DNA from 4 places in the Streptomyces durhamensis genome. Region 1 is predicted to be linked to each of the others. Evidence: riboswitches for the same ligand, from Rfam matches in the RefSeq annotation. Region 1 holds a riboswitch; each other region holds the start of a gene.
The links. Region 1 has a riboswitch for cyclic di-AMP ahead of IO33_RS0114830 (M23 family metallopeptidase). Riboswitches for the same ligand answer to the same signal wherever they lie in the genome.
Positions count from the first base shown of each region.

Region 1 (7,808 bases):
GGCGCGCGGCGGCCTCTCGGGGTCCAGCACCGCGCGCAGGCGGGCCAGTTGGGCGTCGCGGACCTCGTTGGACGTCCAGGTCACCACGGTCTCGAAGAGCTGCGCCTTGCCGCCGGGGAAGTGGTTGTAGAGCGTGCGCGTGGAGATGCCCGCCTCGGCGGCCAGTGCGTCGACGGAGGCACGCGCGTAGCCCTCGCGGCCGAAGAGCGTGCACGACGCGCTCGCGATCGCCATCTGCTTCTCCAGCCTGCGCGGCGAGACCTCGCGTCGCGCCTTCGCCAGCCGGGACTCGTTCGTTTCGTCCACACCCGCCTCGCCCACGCCTGCCTCCTCGTGACCTGACCCGCCACCTGACTCCCCTGACCAGCCACTCTACCCGAGTTACAACGAGCGTTGTAATTTCCACAACGCACGTTGTACTTTGTTGTCCGGGGGCCGCACCGGCGGCCGTACCGCCGCAGAAGGGGGACACCTGTGTCTGTCACCAGCAAGGAAGCCGTCACCGTCGCCGTGCCCGTCGGCGACGAGGCGCCGCTGCGCGTCGCCGTCCTCGTCGGCAGTGTCCGGGAGGGCCGGCAGGGCCGCGCCGTCGCCGACTGGTTCCTCGGCACCGCCGCCGGGGACGAGGGCCTACACTTCGACGTCATCGACCTCGCCGAGACCCCCCTGCCGCTGGTGCTGCCCGGCTGGGGCGGCACGCCGGGCCCCGAGGCCGCCGCCGTGCTGCGGGAGGTCTCGCCACGGCTGGCCGCCGCCGACGCGTTCGTCGTCGTCACGCCCGAGTACAACCACAGCTTCCCGGCGTCCCTGAAGAACTTCATCGACTGGCACCACACCCAGTGGCACGCCAAGCCGGTGGGTTTCGTCTCGTACGGCGGCCTCGGTGGCGGGCTGCGCGCGGTCGAGCAGCTCCGGCTGGTCTTCGCCGAACTGCACGCGACGACCGTGCGTGACTCGGTCAGCCTGCACGGGCCCTGGTCCGGCCTCGGTGAGGACGGCGCACCGCGGGACGCGGCCGTGTGCGCCGGTGCCGCCAAGGGCATGCTCGGTCAACTCACCTGGTGGGGGCGGGCGTTGCGGACCGCGCGGGCCGAGCGCCCGTACGCGGGCTGAGGCCGGGGACGGCAGGAGAGGTGGGGGAGATGCCTGCGACCGCGCCCGCCGTGACCCCGGCCCGCCCGGCCCCGGTCCCGTCCACGGCCCTGAACCGCACCCTGGCCGTGACCGTCGTCGGCAGCGTGATGGCGGTGCTCGACATGACGATCGTCAACGTCGCGCTGCGCCGGCTCTCGCAGTCCTTCGGCGCCTCGCTGGAGACGATCCAGTGGACCGCCACCGCGTACACGCTCGCACTGGCGGCCGTCGTCCCGACCGCCGCCTGGGCCATGGCCCGCATCGGCGCCAAGCGCACCTACATGACCGCCCTCACCCTGTTCACGCTGGGTTCGCTGCTCGCCGCGTGCGCCTGGGACGCGGGCAGCCTCATCGCCTTCCGGGCGGTGCAGGGACTCGGCGGCGGGCTGCTGCAGCCGGTCGGCATGGCGATGGTGATGGGCGCCGCCGACCGCAGCCGGCTCGGCCGCGCGATGGCCGTGGGCGGGCTGCCCGTCCTGGTCGGGCCGGTCGCCGGGCCGGTACTCGGCGGCTGGCTGGTCGACGCCGCCTCCTGGCACTGGATCTTCCTGGTCAACCTGCCCGTGGGCGCCCTGGCTCTGACCCTCGCCCTACGGCTGCTGCCACCGGACACGCCGGCGAACGGAGCCGGGAAGAGCGCCGCCCGCCTCGATCTCCCCGGCCTGCTGATGCTCTCGCCCGGGCTGGCCCTGCTGTTGTACGGCCTGGCCCGCGGCGGTGAGCGCGGCGACTTCGGCGCGCCCGGCGCCCTCGTGCCGACGCTCGCCGGTGCCGCCCTCGCGGTGGCCTTCGTGCGGCGGGCGCTCACCGTCTCCGCACCGCTGCTGGACCTGCGGCTGCTGCGCGACCGCACCTTCGCCGCCGGCGCCGGCACTCTCGCGCTGTTCACGTGCGGCTACTTCGGCTCGATGCTGCTCGGCCCGCTGTACTGGCAGCAGGTGCGGGGCCTGAGCGCCACCGCGACCGGGCTGCTGGGCACTCCGGTCGGCCTCGTCGTCGGTGTGACGATGCAGATCGCGGCCCGCCGGATCGACCGGGTGGCCCCGCGCCGGCTGATCCCGGCCGGCATCGCGGTCGCCGCCCTCGGGATGGCCCTGCTGGCCTGGCAGTCCGGGGTGCCCGGGGTCGCGCCCTGGCGGATGGTCGCCTCGGCCATGGTGATGGGCGTCGGCACCGGCATGGTGCTGATGCCGACGATGACCACCGCGAGCCGGGAGCTGCCCGGCGAGCGGCTGCCCGCGGCGAGCACCGCGCTGAGCATCGACTCCCAGATGGGTGCCTCCGTCGGCACGGCCGTCCTGTCGGTGGTGCTGGGCTCGGCGGGCATGCACCCGTCCGGTTTCCGCACCGCGTACGCGGTCGCGGCGACGCTCCTGGCCCTTGCGGCCCTGCCCGCCCTGCGCCTCCCGGGCCGTGGCCATGCGCGGTGAGGGACGGAACCCCGAGACCCCCTGCCCATGACCCTGCCCATGACCCGGGCCAGGGCCAGGTCCAGGTCCAGGGCCGACGGGCTGCGCGGGGATCAGCCCGCGGTCAGCTCCGTCAGCTCCGTCAGCTCCGTCAGTTCCGTCAGGGGCAGGGTGTGGCTGGTCTGGAGGACCTTCGCGCGCAGGTAGCGGACGTTGTGGGCCGTGGTGAAGACGCCGGTCGGCACCCGGTCCCGCACGACGACGCCCCGTGCGCGCAACTGCTCGGCCTTGTCGGGGTTGTTGGACAGCAGGTCCAGCTCGGTGATGCCGAGGGCGCTGAGCATCTGCGCGGCGGCGGTGTAGTCGCGGGCGTCCTCCGGCAGGCCGAGCGCGGCGTTCGCCTCGTAGGTGTCGAGGCCCTGGTCCTGGAGGGCGTAGGCGTCGAGCTTGTTGTAGAGGCCGATGCCGCGGCCCTCCTGGCGGAGGTAGAGCAGGACGCCTCCGGTGCCGGCGATGCGCTCGACCGCCTCGCGCAGCTGGGGTCCGCAGTCGCAGCGGGCCGAGCCGAAGACGTCGCCGGTCAGGCACTCGGAGTGCAGGCGCACCAGGGGGACCGGGCCGGGGTCGCCGAGGACGACGGCGACATGCTCCTCGCCGTCGGCCAGGCCGTGGAAGGTGACGAGTTCGGCGTCCACGCTGTAGCCGTCGTGGAAGCGCAGCGGTACCCGGACGCGGGCACGCGGCGTGGCGGCAGGGGTGTCGGGCATGCGGATCCCTCCGGGCGTTTGCTTCAGATTTGAAGCAGTGATACGAAGGACCCTACCCCCTGCTTAAAAGTTAAAGCAATTGCTTTTCTGGCGCCTGCAGTGACTGGGGTGACCCGGGTGGCTGGATTGCCTGGGGTCTGGGCGCGCCTGGAGTGACTACGGTGACCGGGGTGGCTGGAGCGGTGGGGGAGGCTCGGTCGACGGACAGGACGACCGGCGCCGCCAGGGCACGTCCTCCGCCCCGGGCTCGGTGCCGCCGCCCTGCAGCCCGCGCGCGATCCCGGTGAAGATCTCCTCCAGCTGCCCCACCTGCTCCGGAGTGAGCCGGTCGAACAGGGTGGCCCGGACGGTCTCCACGTGCCCGGGCGCCGCACGCTCCAGCACGGCCGTCCCCTCGTCCGTCAGCACGGCGATGCTGCTGCGCTTGTCCCAGCGGCAGTCCTCCCGGCGCACCAGCCCGTCCCGCTCCAGCCGGTTCACCGCGTACGTCAGCCGACTGCGCGTGATCTTCAGCGTCTCGGCGAGATCGGTCATGCGCAGCCGCCGGTCGGGCGCGTCGGAGAGGTTGGCCAGCACGGAGTAGAACAGGTGTGGCATGCCGGCGTCCTGCTGGAGCTGCCGGTCGATCGCGTCCTCCAGGAGGTGCGTCGCGGCGAGGTACGCGCGCCAGGCGCGCTGCTCTTCGGGAGTGAGCCAGCGGGTCGTCATGCTGCCAGTGTAGGTTTGTTTCAAACTTGAACCAAGAGCCGGGAGAGCGCGCCGATGTCGTACCCCTATGTGCTGCTGTCCGCCGCCGTCTCCCTCGACGGCTATCTGGACGACACCGGCCCCGAACGACTGCTGCTGTCCAGCCCGGCCGACTTCGACCGGGTCGACGCGGTACGGGCCTCGGTCGACGCGATCCTGATCGGCGCCGGCACCATCCGTGCCGACAACCCCCGGCTGCTGGTCAACTCCGCCGAGCGCCGCGCCGCCCGCCTGGCCGAGGGCAGGCCGGAGTACCCGCTGAAGGTGACCGTCACCGCCACCGGCGACCTCGATCCCGACGCCAACTTCTGGCACACCGGCGGCGACAAGCTCGTCTACACGACCGACCGGGGCGCCGAACGGGCCGCCCACCGCCTCGGCGACGCCGCCGGCATCGTCCCGCTCGGTCCCGGCCTCGACTGGCGCGCCCTGCTGACCCACCTGCACGACGTGCGCGGCGTACGGCGCCTGATGGTCGAGGGCGGCGGCACGGTCCACACCCAGCTGCTCCAGCTGGGCCTCGCCGACGAGCTCCAGCTGGTCCTCGCCCCGCTGTTCGTGGGCGACCCGGCCGCCCCTCGCCTGTTCGGTCCGGGCACCTTCCAGGCCGGCCGGCTGCGTCTGACGGAGACCCGCCGTATCGAGGACGTGGTCCTCATGCGCTACGAGCCCACCGCCCCCGGCACCGGCCCGGTCCCCACCGCCGCCGACCGGCACTGGCTGCGGACCGCCTGCCGGCTGGCGGAGCGGTGTCCGGTCTCGAAGACGGCGTTCAGCGTCGGCGCGGTGGTGGTCGCCGCCGACGGCACGGAGCTCGCCCGGGGCCACTCGCGGGAGGGGGGCGACTCGGTCGTCCACGCCGAGGAGGCGGCGCTCGCGAAGATCGATCCGGCGGATCCCCGGCTGGCCGGCGCCACGGTCTACAGCAGTCTGGAGCCGTGCGCCCGGCGTGCCTCGCGGCCGGCGCCGTGTGCCGCGCTGATTCTGCGGGCGGGGGTGCGCAGGGTGGTCACGGCCTGGCGGGAGCCGGACACGTTCGTTTCCTCGGCCGACGGCACGGGTGTCCTGGTCAAGGGGGGCGCCGAGGTGGTCGTACTGCCGGAACTGGAGGCGCTTGCCAAGGCGCCGAACGCCCACCTGCTCGGGTGAGGCGTCGGAGCCGCACAGCCGGCACGGCCTCGCGCCCCTTCGGGGGCGGGGTGGCCCCGCTGACCGGGGAAAACACTCTGGGCCGGAAACCATCACTGGCTTCCGGCCCTGAGTCTTCAGTAGCGGGGACAGGATTTGAACCTGCGACCTCTGGGTTATGAGCCCAGCGAGCTACCGAGCTGCTCCACCCCGCGTCGTTGTGACTCCAGAGTACCTCATGTTCAGGGCGCTACGCACACCGCTTGTCCCGGGGCGCCGGCCGCCCGCTCACCCGAGGCGGTTCACCGCCGCCCCGACCCCGTGATCACCTTCACCGAGGGTGACCGGACGGCAGCCCTCCGCATAACATCTGAGTCACCATCAAAAACGCCGAGACTCCTGAACGCTGGCCAACTCGCCCGGTTTGCCGCACTCCTGGCCGGTAAGTCCGGCCCGGAAAACGTTAATGATCAAGCCGAACGGCTTGGAAAGTAACCAGCAGGTCTATTAACGTTCGATAACGCAGCGCGGTCGTCCCAGCCGTCACAAGAGGCGGCTCCGCGCGCACGCGCCGAATCCCGCAAGGGAACCGGGGAACCACCAACCCTGGGGTGAATCTCGCGGCTGCCGCAGTGAACTCGGTGAACTCACGGAGTCCACGCCCGGTATACGCGCGTAGGAGACCTTCCTGCTCCGAACCCGTCAGCTAACCCGGTAGGCGGAGGAAGGAAAGGAGTACGCCCGCGTGGCGTCCAACCGGCCTGCCCCAGAAGCCCCGTTCATGCCCGCGGAGGCCGAGCCCGAGACCTTCGGCTACGGCGCCTACCGCACCGAAGAGGGCCCCTGGGAGGAGTGGAACCCCACCGAGGAATCCCTCGCCCCCGTCCGTGGCCGGCACCGTGTCGCCAAGCAGCGCGGCGGCTTCGCGCGCAGCTCCACCGTCCTCGGCGTCGGCGTCGTGGCCGCCGTCGGTGCGGGCGGCATGGCCAGCGCCAACACCGGCAAGCCGCCGGTCTCCATATCCCTGCCGGACCTGGACTCCGTCAGCCACCTCTTCGGCGACGACTCCTCCGACACGCACCAGGCGCATGCCACCGCGCTCAGCAGCGCCGGCGTGACCTCGGCCGACAGCAAGGACTCCGACGCCGGCGAGACCCTGCGCAACCGGATCATGGCCCAGGCCGAGCAGCAGCGGAGCAAGGCCGACAGCAAGGCCACCGCCGTCGCGCTCGCCGCCGCCGAGAAGCAGACCGCCGACACCGCGGCCAAGGCCGAGCAGGACGCCGCCGCCAAGGCCGCCGCCGCCAAGCAGAAGGCCGAGGCCGACGCCAAGAAGGCGGCCGAGGCCAAGCGCCTGGCCGAGCTGGCCAAGCAGTACCAGCTGCCCGTCGTCTCGTACACGATCACCGGCACCTTCGGCCAGCCCGGCGCCATGTGGTCCTCCGGCTACCACACCGGACTCGACTTCGCCGCCCCCACCGGCACCCTCATCAAGGCCATCCACAGCGGCACGATCACCCAGGCGGGGTGGGCCGGCGCCTACGGCTACCGCACCGTCCTCACCCTGGACGACGGCACCGAGCTGTGGTTCTGCCACCAGTCCTCGATCAACGTCTCCGTCGGCCAGAAGGTCTCCACCGGCGAGGTCATCGGCCGCATCGGCGCCACCGGCAACGTCACCGGCCCGCACCTGCACCTGGAGGTCCACCCCGGCGGCCAGGCCACCGGCATCGACCCGGCGCCGTGGCTGCGGGACAAGGGGCTCACCCCCTGACCGTGCCACCCCTGCCGGCTGTGGCATCCGTGGCATCGGTGTCATCCGCGCCGGCGGTGGCATCCGTGTCATCCGTGTGAAACGTGTGAAATCGACGCCGGCGGCGGAATGCGATCATCCGTCGCCGGTGTTGACGTGAAGCATGACTTCTCTGCGCACACTCGGTTCCTCCGACCTCAAGGTCTTCCCGCTCTCCCTGGGCGGCAACGTCTTCGGCTGGACCGCCGACGAGGAGACCTCCTTCGCCGTCCTCGACGCCTACACGGCCGCGGGCGGCAACTTCATCGACACCGCCGACGCCTACTCCGCCTGGATCGAGGGCAACAAGGGCGGCGAGTCCGAGACGATCATCGGCAAGTGGGTCAAGGCCCGCGGCAACCGCGACAGCGTCGTCATCGCCACCAAGGTGAGCCAGCACCCCGAGTACCAGGGCCTGTCCGCGGCCAACATCAAGGCGGCCGCCGACGCCTCCCTGCGCCGCCTGGGCACCGACCACATCGACCTCTACTACACCCACTTCGACAAGCCCGAGGTGCCGGTCGAGGAGATCATCGGCGCGCTGGACGAGCTGGTGAAGGCGGGCAAGGTCCGGCACATCGCGGCCTCCAACATCACCCCCGAGCGCCTGCAGGCCTCCCTGGACTTCTCCGCCCGCGAGGGCCTGGCCCGCTATGTCGCCCTCCAGCCCCACTACAACCTGGTCTCCCGCGACACCTACGAGGGCCCGCTGCAGGACCTGGCCGCCAGGGAAGGCCTGTCCGCGGTGCCCTACTTCTCCCTGGCCTCGGGCTTCCTCACGGGCAAGTACCGCCCCGGTACCCAGGTCGACAGCGCTCGTGCCGGCTCCGC
Region 1 covers NZ_JNXR01000008.1:261,146-268,953, forward strand. Annotated here, with positions in the region: gene IO33_RS0114795 (TetR/AcrR family transcriptional regulator) at 1-321, opposite strand, end outside; gene IO33_RS0114800 (NADPH-dependent FMN reductase) at 475-1,113, shown strand; gene IO33_RS0114805 (DHA2 family efflux MFS transporter permease subunit) at 1,143-2,564, shown strand; gene IO33_RS0114810 (GTP cyclohydrolase II) at 2,657-3,310, opposite strand; gene IO33_RS0114815 (MarR family winged helix-turn-helix transcriptional regulator) at 3,467-4,018, opposite strand; gene IO33_RS0114820 (dihydrofolate reductase family protein) at 4,073-5,206, shown strand; tRNA gene IO33_RS0114825 (tRNA-Met) at 5,327-5,400, opposite strand; cyclic di-AMP (ydaO/yuaA leader) riboswitch at 5,745-5,921, shown strand; gene IO33_RS0114830 (M23 family metallopeptidase) at 5,931-6,959, shown strand; gene IO33_RS0114835 (aldo/keto reductase) at 7,102-7,808, shown strand, end outside.

Region 2 (7,808 bases), on a different contig from region 1:
CGGCGCACAGATGCAGGCCGCGCGCGAGGCGATGGTGAACGCCGCCAAGTACGGTGGCGAGGGCGGTGCCGTACAGGTCTATGCCGAGGTCGAGGGTAAGACGGTCTTCGTGTCCGTGCGCGACCGCGGACCGGGCTTCGACCTCGACTCGATACCCGCCGACCGCATGGGCGTTAGAGAATCGATCATCGGCCGCATGGAGCGCCACGGCGGCACGGCCCGGCTGCGGTCGGTGCCGGGCGGCGGCACGGAGATCGAGCTGGAGATGGAGAGGGCGGAGAAGACGTCATGAGCGACGCGACCGAGGCGAACGGCACGGCGGGAGTCCCCGAGGCGGCCGGGTCCGGGGCCGGCGGCGGCGCGGGCGGACGGCACGTGCGGGTGGTGCTCGTGGACGACCACCGTATGTTCCGCACCGGCGTCCAGGCCGAGATCGGGCAGACCGCCGAGACCGGCGTGGAGGTGGTCGGCGAGGCCGCGGACGTCGACCAGGCGGTCACCGTCATCACCGCGACCCGGCCCGAGGTGGTCCTTCTCGACGTGCACCTGCCGGGCGGCGGCGGTGTCGAAGTGCTGCGCCGGTGCGCGGCGTTGACGGCGGACGCCGAGCGGCCCGTCCGTTTCCTCGCCCTGTCCGTGTCCGATGCGGCGGAGGATGTGATCGGAGTGATCCGCGGCGGCGCCCGCGGCTATGTCACCAAGACCATCACCGGCACCGACCTGGTCGACTCCATCTTCCGCGTCCAGGAGGGCGACGCCGTCTTCTCCCCGCGGCTGGCGGGGTTCGTCCTCGACGCCTTCGCCTCCACCGACGCCCCGCCCGTGGACGAGGACCTGGACCGGCTCACCCAGCGCGAGCGCGAGGTGCTGCGGCTGATCGCCCGTGGCTACGCCTACAAGGAGATCGCCAAGCAGCTGTTCATCTCGGTGAAGACGGTCGAGTCCCACGTCTCGGCGGTGCTGCGCAAGCTCCAGCTCTCCAACCGCCACGAACTGACCCGCTGGGCGACGGCCCGCCGGCTGGTCTGACCCCTGCCGCGGCGCCCCTACACGACCCGGGTGGCCCCCGCGAACGGCATCAGGTCGACCGGGGCCAGCCGCACCGGGGCCGAGGGGTTCGGAGCGTGGATCATCTGCCCGTTGCCCACGTAGATGCCGACGTGGCTGATCCCGGAGTAGAAGAACACCAGGTCTCCGGGCTGGAGTTCGGAGCGGGAGACGCGCCGGCCCGCGTTGATCTGGGTGTAGGTGGTGCGGGGCAGGGTGATGCCGGCGGCGCGGTAGGCGGCCTGGGCCAGCCCCGAGCAGTCGAAGGCGTTCGGGCCGGCCGCGCCCCACACATAGGGGCTGCCGAGCTTGGCGTAGGCGTAGGAGACGGCCGCGGCGGCGCGCGCGTTCGGGGCGGCGGCCGACCCGGCCTGCCGCAGATCCTCACGGGTGTCCGAGGCCGAGCGGGAGGCACGTTCCGGCGCGACGCCGTCACCGGTGACCGTGCCGTGCTGCTGCGGGGTGAGCCGCGCCAGCAGCCGACGGGCCTCGGCCAGCTTGCCGGTGACGGCCTCCTTCTGTCGTCCCAGCTGCGCCTGCCGGGCGCGCAGCGACGTCAGCTCGACGCGCGCGGCGCCGCGCAACCGTTCGATCTCCCGCAGCTGTTCGCGCACCCGGGACACGGTGGAGGCCTGCCGGTCGCCGGCCCGCTCCGCGAGCGCGGCGTTGTCCAGGTACCGGTCGGGGTCGCCGGACAGGGCCAGCTGCCAGGCCGGGGCGAACCCGCCGTCGCGGTACTGCGCCGCGGCGAACGAACCGAGCGTCTCCCGGGTGGAGTTGAGCTTCTCCTGCTTGCGGGCGGTCTCGTCCCGCAGCGCGTTCAGCCGCTGCTGCGCCGTGTCCGCCTCGTCCTTCGCGCCGTTGTACTTCTCGGTCGCGGTCTCGGCCTCCTGGTACAGCTCGTCCACCTTGGCCCTGACCTGGGCCGGCGTCAGCTGTGTCTCGGCGTGGCCCGTCCCGTCGAACCCCGTCGCGGTGGCCGCGCCCGCCAGGGCGAGCGTGGCGGCCGTCCGGGCCGTAGGGCCACCGAGCGAGCGTTGCCGGGGCTTGCGGTGTGCTGCCACCTGGGCCGTCACGTCCTTCCGTACGACGCGTACGGCCGAAGGCCGGGCCGGGCGGCCCGACCGAGTGGCCCGTACGTCGCGTCCGGCGGCGGCCCGCACAGGGGGAGCGGGCCACCGCCGGACCTCTCGGTGGTGGTGGCCGACGGCCGTCCCTGGCCCGGGCGGCGGTGGGGAGCCGGTCACCTGGAGGAGGAGGCTAGGACGGACGGTGACAACCAGGTAACGCGGTGTACGGAACTGGTCCGGACAGACCGGGAAGTGACCGTATGTGACCATGCCGCCGGTCTGGAGTCGTTGCCTTCACGCAGCGTAGTGACCGATGTGTGGAAACCAGGGCGGACGGGAGGTGCGGAGTGCTATGGGGCGCATATATGCGGGTCCCCTGCGCAAGATCATCGACTGCTTGGGGCGGGCCCGGTGACAGAGGGCCCGCACACCGCTGGCTAGGCTCCGGCCCCATGGACGTACTCATCCATCTCTTCGTCGGCCTGCACATCATCGGTATCGCCGCGCTGCTCGGCGGCTTCCTCACCCAGATGAAGGCGATGGGCCAGGGCACGGCCCGCTTCGTGCCCGGGATGCTGCACGGCGCGCTGACCATGCTGGTCACCGGTGTGGCCCTGGTCGGTCTCAACCAGGCCGACGACCACCACGTCAACACCATCAAGATCGGCGTCAAGCTGGCGCTGCTGATCGTGATCCTCGGGCTGGTCTACGTGAAGCGCGACGAGGAGAAGATCGACAAGGGCACGTTCGGGCTGGTCGGCCTGCTGACCATGGCGAACATCTTCATCGCCGTGCTGTGGACCTGACCGTCAGCCGTCCCTGCCACCGGCGCGGGCCGCGAGCACCGCACCGGCGGCGACCGTGAGCCACACCGCCACCGCCACCCCCAGCAGCACCCGTCCCGGCCATCCGAGCCACGGGACGCCGACGGCGGTCGCGACGGACAGCGTCGCCGTCGCCGTCATCCCCATCGGGAACACCGTCGCCCATCGCAGCATGTGGTAGCCGCGCCGGGGCCGCGCCGCCTCGGCGGCCAGCAGCGCGAGGTAGCAGGCCAGATCCAGCACGAGCAGTGCGACCGTCGTGGTGCGCAGCACGGCGCGGTCGTCGTCGTCCCACAGGTAAGGGCCCGCATCCGCGGCGATGAGCAGTTTCGCCCCCGCCAGCGCCGAGATCGCGAGTGCCCCGCCCGCCACCCAGTGGTCGCCGGCCCCCTCCCACACCTGCCGTGCGTCGAAGTGGGCCAGCGCGAGCCCGTAGAGCACCAGACCCAGCCAGAACAGCACCAGCGCGGTGTGGGCGAGCCACGCCCGGTGCTCGGCGGCAGCCAGTGTCGCGGCCAGTACGGCGAGCCCCTGTGTGGCCACACAACACAGGAACACCGAGCCCGGCATGCGCCGCCTCCAGTGCCGTACGACCGTGACCAGCAGCACCGGCCACAGCAGCGCCGCGAGCGCCAGCAGGGCCCCGGCGAGGGTCTGCCGGCCCAGCGCCGAGATCCCGGTGCCGAGCACGGTGGTCGCGGCGACGGCGTTGAGCGCGCCGGGGCTCTGAGCCTCGGCCGCCCAGCGCTGCCGCCGGCCGAGCAGCCGCAGGGCGAAGTCGGCGGCCAGCGCCACCCAGGCGACGGCGGTCAGTGCCAGCGCCAGCCGGGAGACCGTCTCCGCGCCGGTCAGCTGCAGGCCCACCGACAGGATGCCGGTCGCCATCACGGCGGCCCCGGCCGCGGGAGGCCGCTCCGCCCACCACGTACGCAGACCTGAGATGCCGGACATGCGCCGATGCTAGGGAGCCGCGCGGTTCCGGCCAGGAAGGGCACGCGCGCGTGGAAGGCGAAAACCCCGGTACGCGCGCGTGGAGCGGAGAAAGCCGGCTCGGTCAGCCCGGCCGGACCACGCTGTGGATGATCGACTCTCCGCCGTAGTACACCGACTCCTCACGGACGTACGCGCCCGGCTTGGGGGCGTGGATCATCATGCCGTTGCCTATGTAGACGCCGACGTGGCTGATGTCGTCGTAGAAGAAGATCAGGTCGCCCGGCCGCGCGTTCGCCAGTGACACCGTGGTGCCCGCGTCGACCTGGTCGTACGTGGTGCGCGGAAGGGAGACGCCGGCGGCCTTCCAGGCGGCCTGGGTGAGGCCCGAGCAGTCGTAGGAGTCCGGCCCGGTGGCGCCCCACACATACGGCTTGCCGATCTGCGCGCGGGCGAAGGCGATCGCCTTCTCGGCCTTCGTGTCGTACGCGCCGGACGTCGTGGAGCCGGTCGACCCGGACCCGGAAGACGAGGACGAGGACGACGACGAGGAGGACGACGAGGAGGACGAGTCGGACTGCTGCTGGGCCTGCCGCTTCGCCAGCTCGGCGGCCTTGCGCGCCGCCTCCTGCTGCTTCTCCCGCTCGATGGCGGCCAGCCGCGCCTTCTCCTGGGCCGTCAGCCGGGACAGCAGCTCGCGCGCGGAGGCGAGCTTCTGCTGGACGGTCGTCTTGGCGGTCTGCAGGTCGTGCTGCGAGTCGGTCAGCGTCCGCAGGCTCTCCGCGGCCTCCCGCCGCTTCTTCATGGTCGTGGCCTGCTCGCCGATGTAGTCGTCGACCGCGCGCTTCTCCCGGGAGGTCAGCCGGTTCATCAGCTGGCTCTGGTCGAAGTAGTCCTGGGGGCTGTCCGCGAGCAGGAAGGTGGCCGTGTCGGGCGCGGCGGCGCCGGTGCGGTACTGGGCGGCGGCGAAGGAGCCCAGTTCCTCGCGCGCCTTGTTGAGGCGGTCGGTGCGCCGGGCGACCTCCTCGCGCAGGGCGTCGACGCGACTCCGCTGCTTCCCGGTCCGCTCCTTGTTCGCGTTGTACTTCTCGGTCGCCGACTCCGCCTGGCGGTAGAGGTCGTCGACCTTCTTCTCGACCTCTTCCAGGCTCGGCTTGGCGTGATCGGTTCTCGGGGCGGCCTCGGCGGTCTGCGAGAGCATGGCCATGGAGGTGAGGGCGGCGGTGGCGAGGGCGGGGGTGCGGATGCCCGCTCCGGTGGTCCCGCCGGGGCGCGGCTTGCGGTGCGACGCCAAGGGAGGCGACTCCTTCCAATGAGCCGCCTACCGGGTTAGCTGTCGGGTTCGGGCGGTGGTTCGGAAGGGTTGCCCTACGGCGTCGTCCCGGGCGGGAGTCGGCCGATTCACCCCAGGATCGGTGGGTCCCCGGCTCCGGGCGCCAGGGGGGCGCGCCGGACTCGGCGGAGGCCGCGCACGCGGCCTGACGGCAACCTAGCCAACTGGTGTGACTAGTGTGAAGGTTGGTGCGTGATATGTCCGATACATTTTCGTGATCTGGGCTGAGAATCACGTTCTTGTCATCGGACGATTCCCCAGCGTGAGGGCCGTGCGGAGGGTGTTCGCCGCTTTCGCCCGTGGGGCCGTCTTCCCGGGACGGCGACCGGTTGTCGGTGGGGCGCCCTAGACTCGTAGAGCGATGAGCAGCCTCTTTGACGACAGCTTCCTGGCGGACCTCCAGCCCCCTCGCGGGCGCGAGGAGGAGCCCCCGCCGCCGCCCGAGGACGATCACGCCCCGGAGCCGCTTCCGGACGACCTGTTCGGCGGCAGGTTCGACGTGCCGCCGGACCGGGACGCCTACTACCGCGACGGCGCCCCCCGCCCCGCGCTCGACGCGGCAGCCCTCCTGGAGGGGCTGAACGACAACCAGCGCGCCGCGGTCGTGCACGCCGGCTCGCCGCTGCTCATCGTCGCCGGCGCCGGCTCAGGCAAGACCCGTGTGCTCACCCACCGCATCGCCCACCTCCTCGCCGAGCGGCATGTGCACCCGGGCCAGATCCTCGCGATCACCTTCACCAACAAGGCCGCGGGCGAGATGAAGGAACGCGTCGAGCAACTCGTCGGCCCGCGTGCGAACGCGATGTGGGTGATGACCTTCCACAGCGCGTGCGTGCGCATCCTGCGCCGGGAGAGCAAGAAGCTCGGTTTCACGTCGTCGTTCTCGATCTACGACGCCGCGGACTCCAAGCGCCTGATGGCCCTGGTCTGCCGCGACCTGGAACTCGACCCCAAGCACTTCCCGCCGAAGTCGTTCAGCGCCAAGATCAGCAATCTGAAGAACGAGCTGATCGACGAGGAGGACTTCGCCGCCCAGGCCACCGACGGCTTCGAGAAGACCCTCGCCCAGGCCTACGCGCTCTATCAGTCGCGGCTGCGCGAGGCGAACGCCCTCGACTTCGACGACCTGATCATGACGACGGTCAACCTGCTGCGCGCCTTCCCGGACGTCGCCGAGCACTACCGCCGCCGCTTCCGGCACGTCCTGGTCGACGAGTACCAGGACACCAACCACGCCCAGTACGCCCTGGTACGCGAGCTGGTCGGCACGGGTGAGCGCGCCGACGAGGCCGACACCCCGCCCGGCGAGTACGACCTCGCGCCCGCCGAGCTGTGCGTCGTGGGTGACGCGGACCAGTCGATCTACGCCTTCCGGGGCGCGACGATCCGCAACATCCTGCAGTTCGAGGAGGACTACCCGAACGCGACGACGATCCTGCTGGAGCAGAACTACCGCTCCACGCAGACGATCCTGTCCGCCGCCAACGCGGTCATCGAGCGCAACGAGTCCCGCCGCCCGAAGAACCTGTGGACCAACGCCGGCCAGGGCGCGCGGATCACCGGTTACGTCGCCGACACCGAGCACGACGAGGCGCAGTTCGTCGCCGACGAGATAGACCGCCTGGTCGACGCGGGCGATGCCAAGGCCGGCGACGTCGCCGTGTTCTACCGCACCAACGCCCAGTCCCGTGTCTTCGAAGAGATCTTCATCCGCGTCGGCCTGCCCTACAAGGTCGTCGGCGGGGTCCGCTTCTACGAACGCAAGGAGGTCCGGGACGTCCTCGCCTACTTGCGCGTTCTCGCCAACCCCGAGGACTCGGTGCCGCTGCGCCGCATCCTCAACGTGCCCAAGCGGGGCATCGGCGAGCGCGCGGAGGCGATGATCGACGCCCTCGGCCAGCGCGAGAAGATCAGCTTCCCGCAGGCGCTGAAGCGTGTGGACGAGGCGTACGGCATGGCCGCGCGCTCCACCAACGCGGTCAAGCGGTTCAACGCGCTGATGGAGGACCTGCGCACGATCGTCGAGTCCGGAGCCGGACCGGCGACCGTCCTGGAGGCGGTGCTCGAACGCACCGGCTACCTCGCCGAGCTGCAGGCCTCCACCGACCCGCAGGACGAGACCCGCATCGAGAACCTCCAGGAACTCGCGGCCGTGGCCCTGGAGTTCGAGCAGGAACGCGGTGAGGGCGAGTCGGTGGGGCTGGCCGACTTCCTGGAGCAGGTCGCCCTGGTCGCCGACTCCGACCAGATCCCCGACGAGGAGGACGGCGACGGCGTCATCACACTGATGACCCTGCACACCGCCAAGGGCCTGGAGTTCCCGGTCGTCTTCCTGACCGGCATGGAGGACGGCGTGTTCCCGCACATGCGCGCCCTGGGCCAGACCAAGGAACTGGAGGAGGAGCGGCGCCTGGCGTACGTCGGCATCACGCGCGCGCGGGAGCGGCTCTACCTCACGCGCTCGGCGATGCGCAGCGCCTGGGGCCAGCCGTCGTACAACCCGCCCTCCCGTTTCCTGGAGGAGATCCCGCCCACCCATGTGGACTGGAAGCGGACGGGAGCGACGGCACCGATGTCCTCCGGCCCGGCCTCCGGGATCGCGGC
Region 2 covers NZ_JNXR01000027.1:72,786-80,593, forward strand. Annotated here, with positions in the region: gene IO33_RS0132730 (ATP-binding protein) at 1-292, shown strand, start outside; gene IO33_RS0132735 (LuxR C-terminal-related transcriptional regulator) at 289-1,029, shown strand; gene IO33_RS0132740 (C40 family peptidase) at 1,047-2,111, opposite strand; gene IO33_RS0132745 (hypothetical protein) at 2,570-2,923, shown strand; gene IO33_RS0132750 (tellurite resistance/C4-dicarboxylate transporter family protein) at 2,927-3,892, opposite strand; gene IO33_RS0132755 (C40 family peptidase) at 3,996-5,165, opposite strand; cyclic di-AMP (ydaO/yuaA leader) riboswitch at 5,174-5,342, opposite strand; gene pcrA (DNA helicase PcrA) at 5,566-7,808, shown strand, end outside.
Region 2: it holds a riboswitch for cyclic di-AMP, as region 1 does, so the genes downstream of both, IO33_RS0132755 (C40 family peptidase) here and IO33_RS0114830 (M23 family metallopeptidase) in region 1, are expected to answer to the same signal.

Region 3 (7,808 bases), on a different contig from region 1:
GGCGATCGCCTCGTCGCCCAGCGGGTTCACGCCGGGGCCGGCGGCCAGCGAGTGGGCGACCAGGACGTGCAGGCACTTGACCCGGTCCGGCATGCCGCCGGCGCTCGGGAAGCCCGTCAGCTCCTCGATCTCGTCCCGGCGCCGGATGTAGTCCTCGTGCGCGGCCCGGTAGGCGGCGGCCAGCTCGGGGTCGGTCTGCAGCCGCTCGGTCATCTCCTTCATCACGCCGTTCGCCTCCAGCGTGCCGATGGCCGAGGACGCCTTCGGGCACGTGAGGTAGTACAGCGTCGGGAAGGGCGTGCCGTCGGGCAGTCGCGGGGCGGTCTCCACGACATCCGGATGGCCGCACGGGCAGCGGTGCGCGATGGCCCGCAGGCCCCGCGGCGGGCGGCCGAGCTGCTGCTTGAAGGCCTCGACATCCGCGTCGGTGGGCTCGGTGCGCGGAGTGGGCGGCGGGGGCGTTTCCATGACTGCTTTCAGGATGGCTTTCTGTGGGTTGCTGACCGGCGTCCGCCTCGGGCGGCCGGCCGGTCCTGGTCGGGGCCGGTCGCTGGCCGGCCGGTCACTGGTCGGAGGCGTCGGACTTGTCGACCCCGTCCCAGACGTTCGCGTACCAGGGCCGGTGGGCGGCCCCCAGGTCGGCACGGGACTGCTTGGCCGCGCCCGGGTCGACGACCACGTACCCGGTCTCGCCGGGCTTCACGTAGTGCAGCCGGTGCCGGATCTGCTGTTCGGCGTAGGAGTCGTCCTGCCAGCGCGCCTTGAGGTCGCGCAGCTGCTCGACCCGTTTGCGGTCCTGCTCCTGCTGCCGCTGGAGGTCGGCGATCTCGGCGCGCTGGGAGACGTACTGCCGCATCGGGTAGGCGAGCGCGACGATCATCGAGCACAGCACCAGCGCGAGCAGCGCGGCGCGGCCGGTGAGCCGGGAGCGGCGGGCCTGCCGTTTGCTCTGGGAGCGGTAGACCCGGGCCGCCGTCTGCTCACCGAGCAGCCGCAGCCGGGTCGCGGTGGAGAAACGGTCCCGGTCCTTGACGGCCATCTGGCTCTCCGCCTCTCCTTGCCTCGCGGTTCACACGTGCGTACGTCCCCGGACACGGTACGGGACCGGGTCCGGGGACGTACGTATGACTGGCTAAGACTTAGCCCGGTGGAGGTCAGCCCTTGGAGACCTCGATGTGGCCGCGGAAGCGCGGGAAGGCGCTGCGGCCGGCGTACACCGCGGCGTCGTCGAGGATCTCCTCGATGCGCAGCAGCTGGTTGTACTTGGCGACGCGCTCGGAGCGGGCCGGGGCGCCGGTCTTGATCTGGCCGCAGTTGGTGGCGACGGCCAGGTCGGCGATGGTGACGTCCTCGGTCTCGCCGGAGCGGTGGGACATCATGCACTTGAAGCCGTTGCGCTGGGCCAGCTCGACGGCGTCCAGGGTCTCGGTCAGCGAGCCGATCTGGTTGACCTTGACCAGCAGGGCGTTGGCGGTGCCCTCCTCGATGCCGCGGGCGAGGCGCTCGGGGTTGGTGACGAACAGGTCGTCGCCGACCAGCTGCACCTTGTCGCCGAGGCGGTCGGTGATGACCTTCCAGCCGGCCCAGTCGTCCTCGAACAGCGGGTCCTCGATGGAGACGAGCGGGTAGGCCGCCACGAGCTCCTCGTAGTACTCCGTCATCTCGGCGGCGGAGCGCTCCTTGCCCTCGAAGAGGTACTTGCCGTCCTTGTAGAACTCGGAGGCGGCGACGTCGAGCGCGAGGGCGATCTGCTGGCCGGGGACGTAGCCGGCCTCCTTGACGGCCTCCAGGATGAGGTCGAGGGCCTCACGGTTGGAGCCGAGGTTCGGGGCGAAGCCGCCCTCGTCGCCGAGGCCGGTGGACAGGCCCTTGCTCTTCAGGACCTTCTTCAGGGTGTGGTAGACCTCGGTGCCCCAGCGCAGGGCCTCGGAGAAGGACTCCGCGCCGATCGGGGCGATCATGAACTCCTGGATGTCCACGTTGGAGTCCGCGTGCGAGCCGCCGTTGAGGATGTTCATCATCGGCACCGGCAGCAGGTGCGCGTTCGGGCCGCCCAGGTAGCGGAAGAGGGGGAGGTCGGACGCCTCGGAGGCGGCGTGGGCGACGGCGAGGGAGACACCGAGGATGGCGTTGGCGCCGAGGGAGCCCTTGTTGTCGGTGGCGTCCAGGTCGAACATGGCCTGGTCGATCAGGCGCTGCTCGGTGGCGTCGTAGCCGACCAGCTCCGGGCCGATCTGCTCGATGACGGCCAGGACGGCCTTCTCGACGCCCTTGCCCTGGTAGCGGTTGGGGTCACCGTCGCGCAGCTCGATGGCCTCGAAGGCGCCGGTCGAGGCGCCGGACGGGACGGCGGCACGACCCGTGCTGCCGTCGTCGAGGCCGACCTCGACCTCGACCGTGGGGTTGCCTCGGGAGTCCAGGATTTCCCGGGCTACGACGACGTCGATGGACGGCACGAGCATCTCCTTCTTGGATGTGACGCTGGAAGTGCGGGGCTTGCCGCCTTGCGGCTGCGCCTTGCGACTAGAGCCTAACCGTCTCCAGGGGATCGGCCACCGACCGACCGCCCCGTGGACGGGGTGGGACACGCAGACGGTACCCATTGTTCATGAGCGGAACAAAGGGTGGGTGCACGGGGCACACACAAAAGACCCCGCCCCGGCGCGTACGGGGGAACACGCGCCGGGGCGGGGAGCCCGTGGGGACGGGGGCGGCCCCGGGGGGAACGGGGTGAGGCCCGCGGGGACCGAGGTGGGGCCCGAGGGCCGCCGCGCCTACTTCAGGTGCAGCTGCTGGCCCGGGTAGATGAGGTTGGCGTCCGAGACGATGTCCTTGTTCAGCTGGAAGAGCTTCTGCCAGCCGCCCTGGACGTGGTGCTTGTCGGCGATGGAGCTGAGGGTGTCGCCCGTGACCACCTTGTACTCGCCGTCGCCCTTCTTGACCTTCTTGCCGGTCGGGGTGGTGACGGTCTTGCTCGCGGAGGGGGCCGTGCGCTCGGCGGAGCGGGAGGCGGCCTGCTGGTCCGTGGAGCGGGTGGTGCTGCTCGGCGCGGTGGTCTTCGACGAGGTGGTCTTCGAGGGGGTGCTGGGCGCGGAGCCGTTGTACGGGGTGCTCGACAGGCCCGTGCCGCAGACCGGCCAGGCGCCCTTGCCCTGCGCGGCGAGGACCTTCTCCGCGACGGCTATCTGCTGCGCCTTGGTGGCCTGGTTGGCCTGCGCGGCGTAGGCGGTGCCGCCGTACGCGGCCCAGGTGGAGGCGGAGAACTGCAGGCCGCCGTAGAAGCCGTTGCCGGTGTTGATGGACCAGTTGCCACCGGACTCGCACTGGGCGACGGCGTCCCACTGGGAGGCGGTGGCGGCGGAGGCGTTGCCGGCCGCCATCAGCGGGGCGGCGACGGCGGCGCCGGTGACGCCGGCGAGCGCGAGGGCGCGGGTGGCCTTGGACGGACGACGGTGCTTGCCCTTGCCGGTAAACAGCATGGATCGATCCCCTCACCGACGCCTGCGAGGTGAGCTGTCGGGTTCGGGCCGGTTGAGTTGCCCGGCCGCACGCTCGCTCTCGCGAGGCGCGGCTCCACCCCTAGCCGGTACCGGCGTGAACCGCCGGGCCCGGCACTTACCTTGGGTCCCCCGCTCCTGCCTACGGCGCTTGACGCGACGACTGTTCCCGGGCAACCGCTGGCAGGATTCGGCGTTGCGAGTGCCGGGGCTCGTGGTGACGAGCGGCCTTGACCGTAGACAGGTGATCGAGGGAATTTCAAAGACGATCAGGGCTTCTGAGACTCATCCCACACTTTCACCGAAACGGACATCAGCGGCGAAACAGGGCGTCAACTACCGCTGCTTTCCGCCCGTTTCGGCACCGACTTCCAGGGTCTGACCGGCGGTGATGTGATTCGGGTCGGTACCGATGACGGTCTTGTTCCCGTCGTAGAGCGCATGCCATCCGCCGTCGACGCGCAGAGAGTCGGCGATGGAGGCGAGGGTGTCCCCTTCACGCACGGTGTAGGTGCCCGCCGCGGGGCCGGCATGACGGCCGGAAGAGGGGGCGTTCTGACCGTTTGTCACGCTTTCGTCCGCACTCCCACCGCGGTGGCGTCCACCGCTGCTGAGCGTGCCGGTGTCGACCAGGCTCCAAGAACCGGCGGACTGCTGGTAATTGTCCGATTCGTCGGTGCCAGGGGTCGGCGCGGGAGAGCTGTCACTTCCCTGCGAGTCGTCCTTACCGGACGAGCCAGACGATCCGGACTTGTCACCCTTGTCGGACTTGGGCGTGCTGCTTCCGGTGGAGCCCCCCGTCTGGTCCGGGGTCTTGGTGGCGTGGCGGCCGTGACCCGGAGTGGGTGTGGCGCCCTTGCCGGAGGGGGAACCGGAGGCATCCGAACCCGGTGCGTCCGGGGCCGGGGAACCGGAATCCGAGGAGTCCGAACCCGAGGAGCCGGAACCGGAGTCGGACCCCGCGTGCGAGCCGGAGCCGGAGTCCGAACCGGAGTCGGAGGCGGACGAATCCGGCAGACCGGACGAGTCGGAGCTGTCGGCCGAGCCGGACGCGTCCCCCGATCCGCTGCCGTCCGCGGAGCCGCCGACGCCGGTGTCCACGTCCACCGAAGCGGAGTTGGAGGTCAGCCCGGCGGTCAGCGCGCACATGGCCCACGGCTTGGTGCCCTGGTCGGCCAGGATCTTCTCGGCGACGGCGATCTGCTGCGAGCGGCTGGCCTGGTCGGCGCTGTCGGCGTACTGCGTGCCGCCGTACCTGCCCCAGTCGTCCTGCGAGATCTGCAGGCCTCCGAAGTAGCCGTTCCCGGTGTCCGCGCTCCAGGAGCCGCCGCTCTCGCACTCGGCGACCTTGTCCCACGTGGTGCCGTCGGCGGCGTTGGCGCTCGCGGCGCCGAGCAGCGGGATGGCGATGGCGGAGCCGGTCACTCCGGCCGCGACGAGGAGAGCCGGAGCCTGACGGGGGCGACGGTGACGACCGTTCCCGGAGAGCATGCGGAAGCCTTTCGTGCGACAGCAGGGCCGGCGCGGCGCGCTGAAGCCCGGCGCCACACTGATGGGTGAACGTATCGGCAGACGATCACTTGTCACAAGTTAATGCCGCGCAGATCACGTGAAGATCACAAAGTTGAACGCCCTTCATGTTCACCGTTCCACGGCTTCGCCGGCCTCCGGGGTGAACTCCACGGGCAGTGTGCGCAGGCCCCGCATGATGAGCCCGCCGCGCCAGCGCAGGTCGGCCGGATCGGCCGCGAGCCGCAGGTCGGGCAGCCTGGTGAGGAGCGTGGCGAGCGCGGCCTGACCCTCCAGCCGGGCGAGCGGGGCGCCGAGGCAGTAGTGGATGCCGTGGCCGTAGCCGAGGTGCTGGTTGTCGCGGCGGGCGAGGTCCAGCACGTCCGGGTCGGCGAACCGCTCCGGGTCCCGGTCGGCCGCCGCGAGCACCACGAGCACCGGGTCCCCGGGCGCGATGTCCTGTCCGCCGAGGGTGAGCGGCTCGGTGGCGAACCGCCAGGTGGCCAGCTCCACCGGGCCGTCGTAGCGCAGCAGTTCCTCCACCCCGGTCTCCAGCAGCTCCCTCTCCCCCTCGGCCAGGGCGTCCTGGAGCCGCGCCCGCTGCTCGGGGTGGGTCAGCAGCGCGTAGGTGCCGTTGCCGATGAGGTTGACGGTCGTCTCGAAGCCGGCGAACAGCAGGATGAACGCCATCGCCGCGGCCTCGTTCTCGGTGAGGTGCTCACCGTGGTCGGAGGCGCGGATGAGGCCGGAGATGAGGTCCTCGCCGGGCGCGGGCTCGGCGGGCAGTGCCTCGCGCTTCTTGTGGATCAGCTCGGCGAGGTAGCCGCGCATCTTCTTGACGGACCGGGCGACCCCGCCGCGCGGCCCGCCGCCGTGCCGGATCATCATGCCCGCCCAGTCCCGGAAGTCGTCCTGGTCCTCGCGCGGGACGCCGAGCAGGTCGCAGATGGCGTAGATGGGCAGCGGGAACGCGAACTCGTGGATGAGGTCGGCGGAGCCCTTCGCGGCGAACCGGTCGATGAGGTGGTCGGTCAGCTCCTGCACCCGGGGCGCGAACTCGGCGACCCGGCGGGGCGTGAACGCCTTGCTGACCAGCCGGCGCAGCCGGGTGTGGTCCGGCGGGTCGATGTTCAGCAGATGGGTCATCAGCTCGGCCTTGCGCTCGCCGGGGATGCCGGTCTTGCCCTTGGCGTGCGCGGGCTCGTCGTGATGCGCCGGGTTCTTGCTCAGCCGCTGGTCGGCCAGGGCCTGTCTGGCATCGGCGTACCGGGTGACCAGCCAGGCCTCCACCCCGCTGGGCAGCCGCGTCCGGTGCACCGGCGCGTGCTCGCGCAGCCAGGCGTAGGCCGGGTAGGGGTCGGTGGCGAACTCCCAGGTGAACAGGGCGGGAGCGGAGTCCGGGGCGGGGTCGGGGGCCGCCTGGGGGTGGTGCTGGTCGGTCACTCCCCGACCGTATCCGGCCTCGGGTGGGCCTCCGCGTCCCGGTGGTCGCCGCGCCCCGCGCGTATCTCCTCGGGGCCGACGCCCTCCGCCGCCCGGATCGCGTCGCGGTAGGCCCGGGCCGCCGCCCGCAGGGCCGCCTCCGGGTCCACACCGTCCGTTTCGGCACGGGCCGCCAGGGCGAGCAGCTCGTAGCCGACCCCCTCCCCCTGGGGCAGGGGGACGTCCAGGTCCGCCGTGCGGGCGCGGGAGACGAGCTTGGCGGCGAGGGCCAGTCCGGGCTGGCCGAGCGGGACGCCCTCGGTGACGGAGGTGCGCCGCTTCTCCTCGGCCTTGGTGCGCAGCCAGTGCTGCTTGACGTCCTCCGGCGTCTCGGCCTTCTCGTCGCCGAAGACATGCGGGTGGCGGTGGACGAGCTTGGCGACGATGCCGCCGGCGACGTCGTCGACGGAGAACGGCGCGTCCGGGTGCTCCTCGGCGATCCGGGAGTGGAAGACGACCTGCAGCAGGACGTCGCCCAGTTCCTCGCGCAGCTCCTCCCGGTCACCGGCCTCGATCGCCTCGACCAGCTCGTACGCCTCCTCGATGCCGTACTTGGCGAGGCCCTGGTGGGTCTGCCGGGAGGACCAGGGGCATTCGGCGCGGATGCGGTCCATCACCTGCACCAGGTCCAGCAGGCGGGCGCCGGGCAGGTCGTAGGAGGCCGGCAGCAGCTCCAGATCCGGCATGGACACGCGGCCGGAGCCCGCCAGCCGGGCCAGGCCGTCGGTGAGCGCGGGCTCTCCCTCACCGGTGGCCACGACCACCACCGTCCGCCCGCCGGCGCAGGCGTCGACCAGCTCCTGCGCTGTGGGGGAGGTCTCCTCCACCACGGTCCCGGCCTCGCGCAGATACGGCAGCTGCGGATGCGCTCCGTCCGCGCACAGCACGGCGTCTGCGGAGCGCAGCGCCTGCCAGGCGGGCCAGGACAGCAGGCCGGGGGCGACGCGGTGGCTGGTGGTGAGCAGGACGATGCGACCGGGGTCGGTCGTGGCGGCGGGGTCGGAGCTGGATGCGTTCACGGTCCGAACGTAACCCACGGCGGGAGGGAGCGGATTCGGTTGTCCACAGGGCTGGGACGATCGTGTGATCGTATGACCGACGCGTGCTCGATCGGCGGCGCCCGGCCCGGCCGGGCTAGGCCGTCACCGGCTGTCCGCCGTCCGCCGCGGTGACCTCCCGCACCCAGGGCGTCCTGGCGTCCACGCGGCTGCTCTTCTGCACGTCCCAGGAGCCGTAGCGCGGATTGAGGTCGATGCGGAGCTCCTGGGAGGCCTTGGCCAGGGCCTTCCAGAAGTCGGGCCGGCTGGTGTCGGTGCCGAG
Region 3 covers NZ_JNXR01000034.1:4,617-12,424, reverse strand. Annotated here, with positions in the region: gene IO33_RS0135910 (DUF501 domain-containing protein) at 1-468, opposite strand, end outside; gene IO33_RS0135905 (FtsB family cell division protein) at 563-1,039, opposite strand; gene eno (phosphopyruvate hydratase) at 1,155-2,462, opposite strand; gene IO33_RS0135895 (transglycosylase family protein) at 2,775-3,479, opposite strand; cyclic di-AMP (ydaO/yuaA leader) riboswitch at 3,484-3,657, opposite strand; gene IO33_RS0135890 (LysM peptidoglycan-binding domain-containing protein) at 3,834-4,988, opposite strand; gene IO33_RS0135885 (cytochrome P450 family protein) at 5,139-6,449, opposite strand; gene IO33_RS0135880 (nucleoside triphosphate pyrophosphohydrolase) at 6,446-7,507, opposite strand; gene IO33_RS0135875 (SurA N-terminal domain-containing protein) at 7,623-7,808, opposite strand, start outside.
Region 3: it holds a riboswitch for cyclic di-AMP, as region 1 does, so the genes downstream of both, IO33_RS0135895 (transglycosylase family protein) here and IO33_RS0114830 (M23 family metallopeptidase) in region 1, are expected to answer to the same signal.

Region 4 (7,808 bases), on a different contig from region 1:
CCGGCCACGAGCCCCAGCGCCAGAGCCAGGGGGCCGAGGGCGGCGGCGGGCGCGTCGGCGTCCCGGGACGGAGTGCGTACGGACATCTGATCCCCCAGTTTTGAACGTGTTCAACTGCTAGGGGGAGCGTAACAGGGGAAGGCCGCGGCAGGAGCGCCCGGAGGCCTTTTGCCTGAGAGGCAAGGAAATTGCCGCACAGGCAAAAATCGGGCTCAATGAAGGCATGAACGCCTCAGAAGCCGGGCCGGCGGCGGGCCCGGGCGACGAACTGCCGTCGGTCGCCCCGCAACTGCGCGGACTGCGCCGTCGTTCCGGCCTCACCCTGGAGGCCGCGGCCCGCGCCGCCGGACTCTCACCGGCCCATCTGTCCCGGCTGGAGACCGGACAGCGGCAGCCGTCGCTGCCGATGCTGCTGGCCCTCGCCCGTATCTACGGTACGACCGTCTCCGAACTCCTGGGCGAGACGGTCGCCGACCGGGACGCGATCGTGCGGGCCGGTGACATGGAGCCGACCCGGGCGGGCGGCTGGACGTACTTCCAGGCCGGGGCGCCGGGCCGCGGCATGCAGGCCCTGCGCGTGCGCGTGCCGTACGGCTCGCAGGGCGACATCGTGCGCGTCCACCCGGGCGAGGAGTGGGTCTACGTCCTCGGGGGCCGGCTGCGGCTGCGCCTCGGAGACACCACGCACCTGCTCGCGCCCGGTGACAGCGCGCACTTCGACTCGCTCACCCCGCACCGCCTCGCCGCCGAGGACCACGACGGCGTCGAGCTGCTGTTCGTCCACACCCTGCTGCAGAGCCCCACGGCCACGCTGTGCCTGGGGCCGCTGACCGGAGAGCTGCCATGAGCAACTTCGAGGAGAAGTTCCCCCGTTCCCTCTGGATCCGACTGATCATCTACATCGCCCTGGGCCACGTCCTGGCCGCGTTCCTCTTCCTGCTCTTCGCGGTGGGCGCGAAGAGCTGACGGGGCGGCCCCGGCCGGGGCGGAGCGGCAGCCGGTGCCGGCGTCGTCCGCTCAGTCCAGCAGGCGCTCGCGCAGCCGGTCGCGGGCCGCAGGGGTGAGGCCGAGGCCCTGCTCCAGGTAGGGGTCCACCCCGCCCCAGGTCTGCTCGATGGTCTCGAAGGCCGCCTGCAGGTACTCGGCGCGGGCGTCGAAGAGCGGGCTCAGCAGCTCCATGACCTCCGGGGTGTACGCCGTCTCCGCGCTGCCGCTGCGGCGGACCTTGTAGCGCCGGTGCTTGGCGTTGGACTCCAGGTAGTCGGCGATGATCGCCTCGCGCTCCACGCCCAGCGCCAGCAGCGTCACGGCGATCGAGATGCCCGCGCGGTCCTTGCCCGCCGCACAGTGCATCAGGGCGGGCACACTGTCCTCGGCGAGCGCGCCCAGCACCCGGGAGTGCTCGGCGGTGCGCTCCTTGACGATCGTCCGGTACGAGGCGACCATCCGGGCCGCGCCCTTGCCGTCGGACAGGATCCCTCGCAGCTGGTCGAGGTCGCCGTCACGGACCATCTTCCAGAACTCGGCGCCGTCCGCCGGGTCGCTCAGCGGCAGGTTCACGTTCCGCACGCCGGGCAGCTCGACGTCCGGGCCCTCCAGCTTCTGGTCGGCCGCGTTGCGGAAGTCGAAGATCGTGTGCAGGCCCAGGGAGGTGAGGAAGGACGCGTCGTCCTCCGTCGCGTGCGCGAGGTGTCCGCTGCGGAACAGCACCCCGTGCCGGACCCTGCGCCCGTCCACGGTCGGCAGCCCGCCCACGTCACGGAAATTGCGCACTCCGGCCAGCTCCGGCTCGGTCGACGGGACCTGCTGCGTCACGGGGGGCTCCTCGCGGTCGGACCCCGCCGTCGCGGCTCGTCGGCGGGCGCTCCGTCGACCATACGACATCGGTTTCCTCGGGCAAGGAGTTGTCCACAGGCATTGTCACGGGCGCCCACCCGGCCGATGATGTTGGCACTTGAGCGGATCTGTTGGCACCTGTGAGGTCTTACGTGGTGGACATCGCCGAAGACGGTCGTACCTGGCTCCTCTCGGGGCCCACCAGCGGCTACGCCCTGCATCTGACCGACGCGGACGAGCTGCTCCACCTGCACTGGGGGCCCCGCATCGCCCTCGCGGACGCACTAGCCCTGGCCGAGGACCCGTTGCCCGGCTACCGGCCCTTCGAGTCCCCGCTCGACGGCCGCGAGGAGTACCCCGTCGAGGGCGGCCCCCGCTTCGTCCGCCCGGCCCTGTCCGTGCGCACCGCCCGGCGCCGCGGCACGGAGTGGACCTTCCGGGCGTACGACACGCAGGGCGACGAGCTGCGGCTGCGCTTCGACGACGACGGCCTCGCCGTCATCCTGCACTACCGGATGCGCGGCGACGTCGTGGAGCGCTGGGTGACCGTGGAGAACGGCGGGCACGCGCGCGTGGAGCTGCTGCGGGCCGACGCCGCCACCTGGACCCTGCCCGACCGCGAGGGCTGGCGGGTGTCCCAGCTGCACGGCCGCTGGGCCGCCGAGTCCCGCCTCACCACCGCCCCGCTCACCTACGGCGAGAAGGTCGTCGGCAGCCGCCGCGGCCACACCGGCCACCAGCACCTGCCCTGGGTGGCACTGGACACCGACGCCACCGAGGAGCACGGCGAGGTCTACGGCTGCGCGCTCGGCTGGTCCGGCTCCTGGCGCATCGCCGTCGCCCAACTCCCGGACGCGCGCGTGCAGATCACCGGCGGCGCCGGCTACGACGACTCGGGGCTGCTGCTCCTGGAGCCGGGGGAGTCGTACACCACCCCGGTCTTCGCGGGCCTGTGGAGCGACGGCGGCTTCGGCGGCGCGAGCCGCGCCTGGCACGCCTACCAGCGCGAGCACGTCATCCCGGACGCCGGGCGTGACCGGCCGGTCCTCTTCAACTCCTGGGAGGCGACGAACTTCGACATCTCCGAGGAGCAGCAGCTCGCGCTCGCCCGCCGGGCCGCCGAGATCGGCGTGGAGCTGTTCGTCGTGGACGACGGCTGGTTCGGCGCCCGGACCAGCGACCGCGCGGGCCTCGGCGACTGGACCCCCAACCCCGACCGCTTCCCGCACGGCCTGAAGCCCCTCGCCGACCAGGTGCACGGCCTCGGCATGCGTTTCGGCATCTGGGTCGAGCCCGAGATGGTCAACCCGGACAGCGACCTGTACCGCGCGCACCCCGACTGGGTGCAGTACCAACCGGGACGGAAGCGGACAGAGCTGCGCAACCAGCTGGTCCTCAACCTCGCCCGCGAGGACGTCCAGGACTACCTGTGGGAGCGGCTGGACACCCTGCTCTCCGGTGTGCCGGTCGACTATGTGAAGTGGGACTTCAACCGCTGCTTCACCGACGCGGGCTGGCCCGGCGAGCCGTACCCCCAGCGCCTGTGGGTGGACCACGTCCGGGCCCTGTACGCCCTGCTGGACCGACTGCGCGCGGCTCATCCCGGCGTCGCCTTCGAATCCTGCTCGGGCGGGGGCGGGCGGATCGACCTCGGGGTCATGAGTCGCACCGACCAGGTGTGGACCTCCGACAACACCGACCCGCTGGACCGCCTCGCCATCCAGCACGGCTTCAGCCAGGTCCACCCCGCCACAGTCATGGCCGCCTGGGTCACCGACAGCCCGAACACCCAGCTCAACGGGCGGGTCAGCTCCCTGCGGTTCCGCTTCGTCAGCGCCATGGCGGGCGTCCTCGGGGTCGGCGGTGACCTCACCGGGTGGACCGATCAGGAGCTGGCCGAGGCCCGGCGGTGGGTCGGTCTCTACAAGGAGATCCGCCCGGTCGTCCAGCGGGGCGAGCTGTACCGGCTGCGGCCGCCGGCCGGCGGTCTGAGCGCCGTGCAGTACGTCCTGGGCGGGGAGACGGTGGTCCTCGCCTGGCTCCAGGCGCAGAGCCACGGCGAGCCCGTGCCGGCGCTGCGTCTGCGCGGCCTCGACCCGACGGCGTCGTACGAATGCCGCGAAACGGGCGAAGTGTGTCGAGGTGCCGTGCTTCTCCATCACGGGCTGCGCACCGCGCTCACAGGTGACCTCGATGCAACGGTTCTCCGTCTACGCCGCATCTGACCTCTCTGTCTGAATTGCTGCCTTGATTCCAACTCGTCGCGGAATAAGGGCACCTGGCCCGGTCCGCGTGAGGAGCGTCATATTCGTGACCCTGTGTCGCGCGTCATGTTCACGTAATCTCCACGATGAAAAGGGAAATTGAAAGAACGCGGGAGGCGGGAATATACGGAGGGTGACCGAGAATTCCCGCATGCGATCTCCGGAAAGGCGAACGGCGGGAACCGGCTGCTTGTTTCCGCGCGTCTTGCTCCCTTACGTTCGCCACCGATCCGGACGGAACGCCGAATCCTGCCGCCGCCCGGAGTCCCACACACTTGACCCGCGTTCGGCAGGAGCGGGGGACCCACCAGGTACGACTGCCTGTCCGGTCTCCGCGACAGGCTCGGGGTGAAGCCGTGCGCGCACGGCCGGGCGACTCCAGTCCGAACCCGACAGCTCACCTCGCAGGCGTCGGAGAGGAATGCGCCATGCCTGGTAAGGGCAAGCACCGACGCCCCAAGACCCCGCGTTTTTCCCGCTCGATCGCCGTCGCCGGAACCGGTGGCGCCGCCCTGGCCCTCCCGCTCATCGGCACCACCGGGGCGCATGCCGCCGGCACCACGCAGTCCGTCTCCGCACCGGCCGCGCAGTCCCCCCAGACCCCGGTGCAGAAGGCCGCCGCACAGCCGGACTCCCGCCCGGGCGCGTACACGGTGAAGCCCGGCGACTGCCTCTTCGAGATCGCCTACGAGCACCATGTGGCCGGCGGCTGGCACCGCCTCTACGCCGACAACCGGCAGGCCGTCGGCGACGACCCGTCGCTGATCCACCCGGGCCTGAAGCTCGCGCACTCTTCGCACGACGCGCGTGCCTCGCACTCCTCCGCGTCCCAGGCGGCCCCGGGGACCGGGACCTCCGGCGCCGCCGGGACGGCCGCCTCCACCGGTTTCACCCTCCCGGTCACCGGCGCCACCATCGGCACCGGCTACCACGTGGCCGGCGGCATGTGGTCCAGCGGCCACCACACGGGCGTCGACTTCGTGGTCCCGACCGGCACCCCGGTCAAGGCCGTCGCCGCGGGCACGGTCGTCTCCGCCGGCTGGGGCGGCGCGTACGGCAACCAGGTCGTCATCAAGCTGCACGACGGCCACTACGCGCAGTACGGGCACCTCTCCCGGCTCTCCGTCTGGGCCGGGCAGACCGTGACCGAGGGGCAGCAGGTCGGCCTGTCGGGCGCCACCGGCAACGTCACCGGCCCGCACCTGCACTTCGAGATCCGGACCACCCCGGACTACGGCTCCGACATCGACCCGGTCGGCTACCTCCGCGAGCACGGCGTCGCCGTCGTCTGACGCCCCCGCCCGAACCACCTGCCTGACACGCCGCCGAAGGCCGGACCCACGATCCCCGGGTCCGGCCTTCGGTGTGTTCGCCTTATTCCGGATTGGCAAATCATTTAAGGGTGTCTTATCTCACCGTTCGTCAATCCCTGCCTACGGTCGCGTAAGTCACATCGCAAGGTGAATCATGGTCCGATGTGGCAGACGATTCGAAGAATGACAACAAATCAGTGATCGGGTCGTACGTGGCGGTGGGGGACAGCTTCACCGAGGGCGTCGGCGACCCCGGGCCCGACGGGGCGTTCGTGGGCTGGGCCGACCGGTTCGCGGTCCTGCTCGCCGACCGGCGGCCCGAGGGCGACTTCAAGTACACCAATCTCGCGGTGCGCGGGAAACTGCTCGACCAGATCGTGCAGGACCAGCTCCCGCAGGCCGTCGAACTCGCCCCGGACCTGGTCTCCTTCTGTGCGGGCGGCAACGACATCATCCGCCCCGGCACCGACCCGGACGAGGTGGCCGAGCGCTTCGAGCGCGCCGTCGCCCGACTGGCCGAGGCCGCCGGGACGGTGCTGGTCACGACCGGCTTCGACACCCGTGGCGTCCCCGTGCTCAAGCATCTGCGCGGCAAGATCGCCACCTACAACGGGCACGTCCGCGCCATCGCCGACCGGTACGGCTGCCCGGTGCTCGACCTGTGGTCCCTGAAGTCGGTTCAGGACCGCAGGGCGTGGGACAGCGACCGGCTCCACCTCTCGCCCGAGGGGCACACGCGCGTGGCGCTGCGCGCCGGCCAGGCCCTCGGCCTCGACATCCCGGCCGACCCGGAGCAGCCGTGGCCGCCGCAGCCGCCCCGGGGCACGCTGGAGATCCGCCGCGACGACGTCCAGTGGGCCCGCGAGTTCCTGGTCCCGTGGATCGGCCGCCGCCTGCGCGGCGAGTCCTCCGGCGACCATGTCACCGCGAAGGGCACCCTGTCCCCGGACGACATCAAGCTGCGCATCACCTCGGTGGCCTGACGGCCGCCCTCATGCCCCGCACCGCGGACACCCCGCGGTGCGGGGCATGAGGGTGTCCGGCCGGACGCTGTTCGCCGGGGATGCCGGGGCGCCGGGGATGCCGGGGCGCCGAGGATGCTGGGGTGCGAGTGGGGCACCCCGCAGGATCGATGAGCGACCCGCCCCGACCGGGCCTGGACAGCCGTGGCGGCTCCCCCCGCCCAGTGCCGTGCAACCAGCCTGAGGCGTACGGCGGACGCTAGCGCTCGGTCAACGCCTTCCGGTCCAGGCCCAGTTCCCGGGCCAGGGCGTCGTCGACCCATTCCTGCGCGCGTGTCCGCGGCACCGCTCCCGGGTACGACGTCAGCTGCACCGCCAGCCCGTCCAGCAGCGCGGTCAGGCGCAGCGCGGTACCGGCCGGGTCGGCGCAGACGAACTCACCGGCCGCCACGCCCTCGGCGATGACCTCGGTGATCGCCGCCTTCCACTGCCTGTCCAGGTCCCGCGTGACCTCCCGCAGGGCGGGCTCGCGCAGGGCCACGGCCCAGCCCTCGATCCACAGCCGCCAGCCCTTGGCCTGCCCGGTCGGCGCGTACCAGCGCACCGCGGACCGCAGCCGGCGCAGCGCCGACGTCCGCCGTCCCAGCAGCTTGCGCAGATGCGTGAGATCGTCCTCGGCCGCGTAGGTGAACGCCTCGGCGACCAGCTTCTCCTTCGTCGAGAAGTGGTACAGCACCAGCGCGTTGCTCACCCCGAGCGCCGCCGCCACGTCGGCGATCCTCACCGCCGCCACGCCCCGCGCCTCGATCTGCCCGATGGCGGCCCGCAGCAGCTCCTCCCGCCGCTCGGCCACGCTCAACCGCACTCTCGCCACGCGGTCACCCTACACAGCCGCCCGGACATGCGCCGACGGCCAGTCGGCACCGCCGCTCCGCCAGCATCACGGCGCCTCGCTACTGACTGAGCATTCAGTCAGTGACGGGTGGGTCCTCCCCGCCGGTCCGTGGTCCCCGCCGGCCCGTCCCCACCGTCGGCCCGTGTCGCCGGCGCCGGTCAGCGGTACCACCCGAAGCGGTCCGCGATCACCGGCAACCGGTCGGCCGCCAGGGCGTGGGCGGCCGTGCGCGGGGTCGTACCGTCGGCGTCCGCCCGGTCGAGCACCAGGCCGACCAGGGTGCGCAGGGAACGCCGGATGTGCGCGAACGCCTCGCCGGCGTCGGCGCCGATGTCGCCGAACAGGGTCCACCACCACCAGGCGTTCGTGGCGGAGTTGACCACCACGTCCGGCAGCACGGTCACCCCGCGCGCCACCAGCAGCCGCTCCGCCTCGGGCACGACGGGCATGTTGGCGGCCTCGGCGATCCAGCGGGCGCGGATCCGCTCCTGGTCGCCGGTGCCGATCGCGTACGACACCGCGGCCGGGACGAGCACCT
Region 4 covers NZ_JNXR01000015.1:131,280-139,087, reverse strand. Annotated here, with positions in the region: gene IO33_RS44420 (hypothetical protein) at 1-86, opposite strand, end outside; gene IO33_RS0122475 (helix-turn-helix domain-containing protein) at 224-847, shown strand; gene IO33_RS53565 (DUF6126 family protein) at 844-966, shown strand; gene IO33_RS0122465 (tyrosine-protein phosphatase) at 1,018-1,815, opposite strand; gene IO33_RS0122460 (alpha-galactosidase) at 1,989-4,061, shown strand; cyclic di-AMP (ydaO/yuaA leader) riboswitch at 4,363-4,526, shown strand; gene IO33_RS0122455 (M23 family metallopeptidase) at 4,529-5,392, shown strand; gene IO33_RS0122450 (SGNH/GDSL hydrolase family protein) at 5,611-6,396, shown strand; gene IO33_RS0122445 (TetR/AcrR family transcriptional regulator) at 6,635-7,249, opposite strand; gene IO33_RS0122440 (Glu/Leu/Phe/Val dehydrogenase dimerization domain-containing protein) at 7,429-7,808, opposite strand, start outside.
Region 4: it holds a riboswitch for cyclic di-AMP, as region 1 does, so the genes downstream of both, IO33_RS0122455 (M23 family metallopeptidase) here and IO33_RS0114830 (M23 family metallopeptidase) in region 1, are expected to answer to the same signal.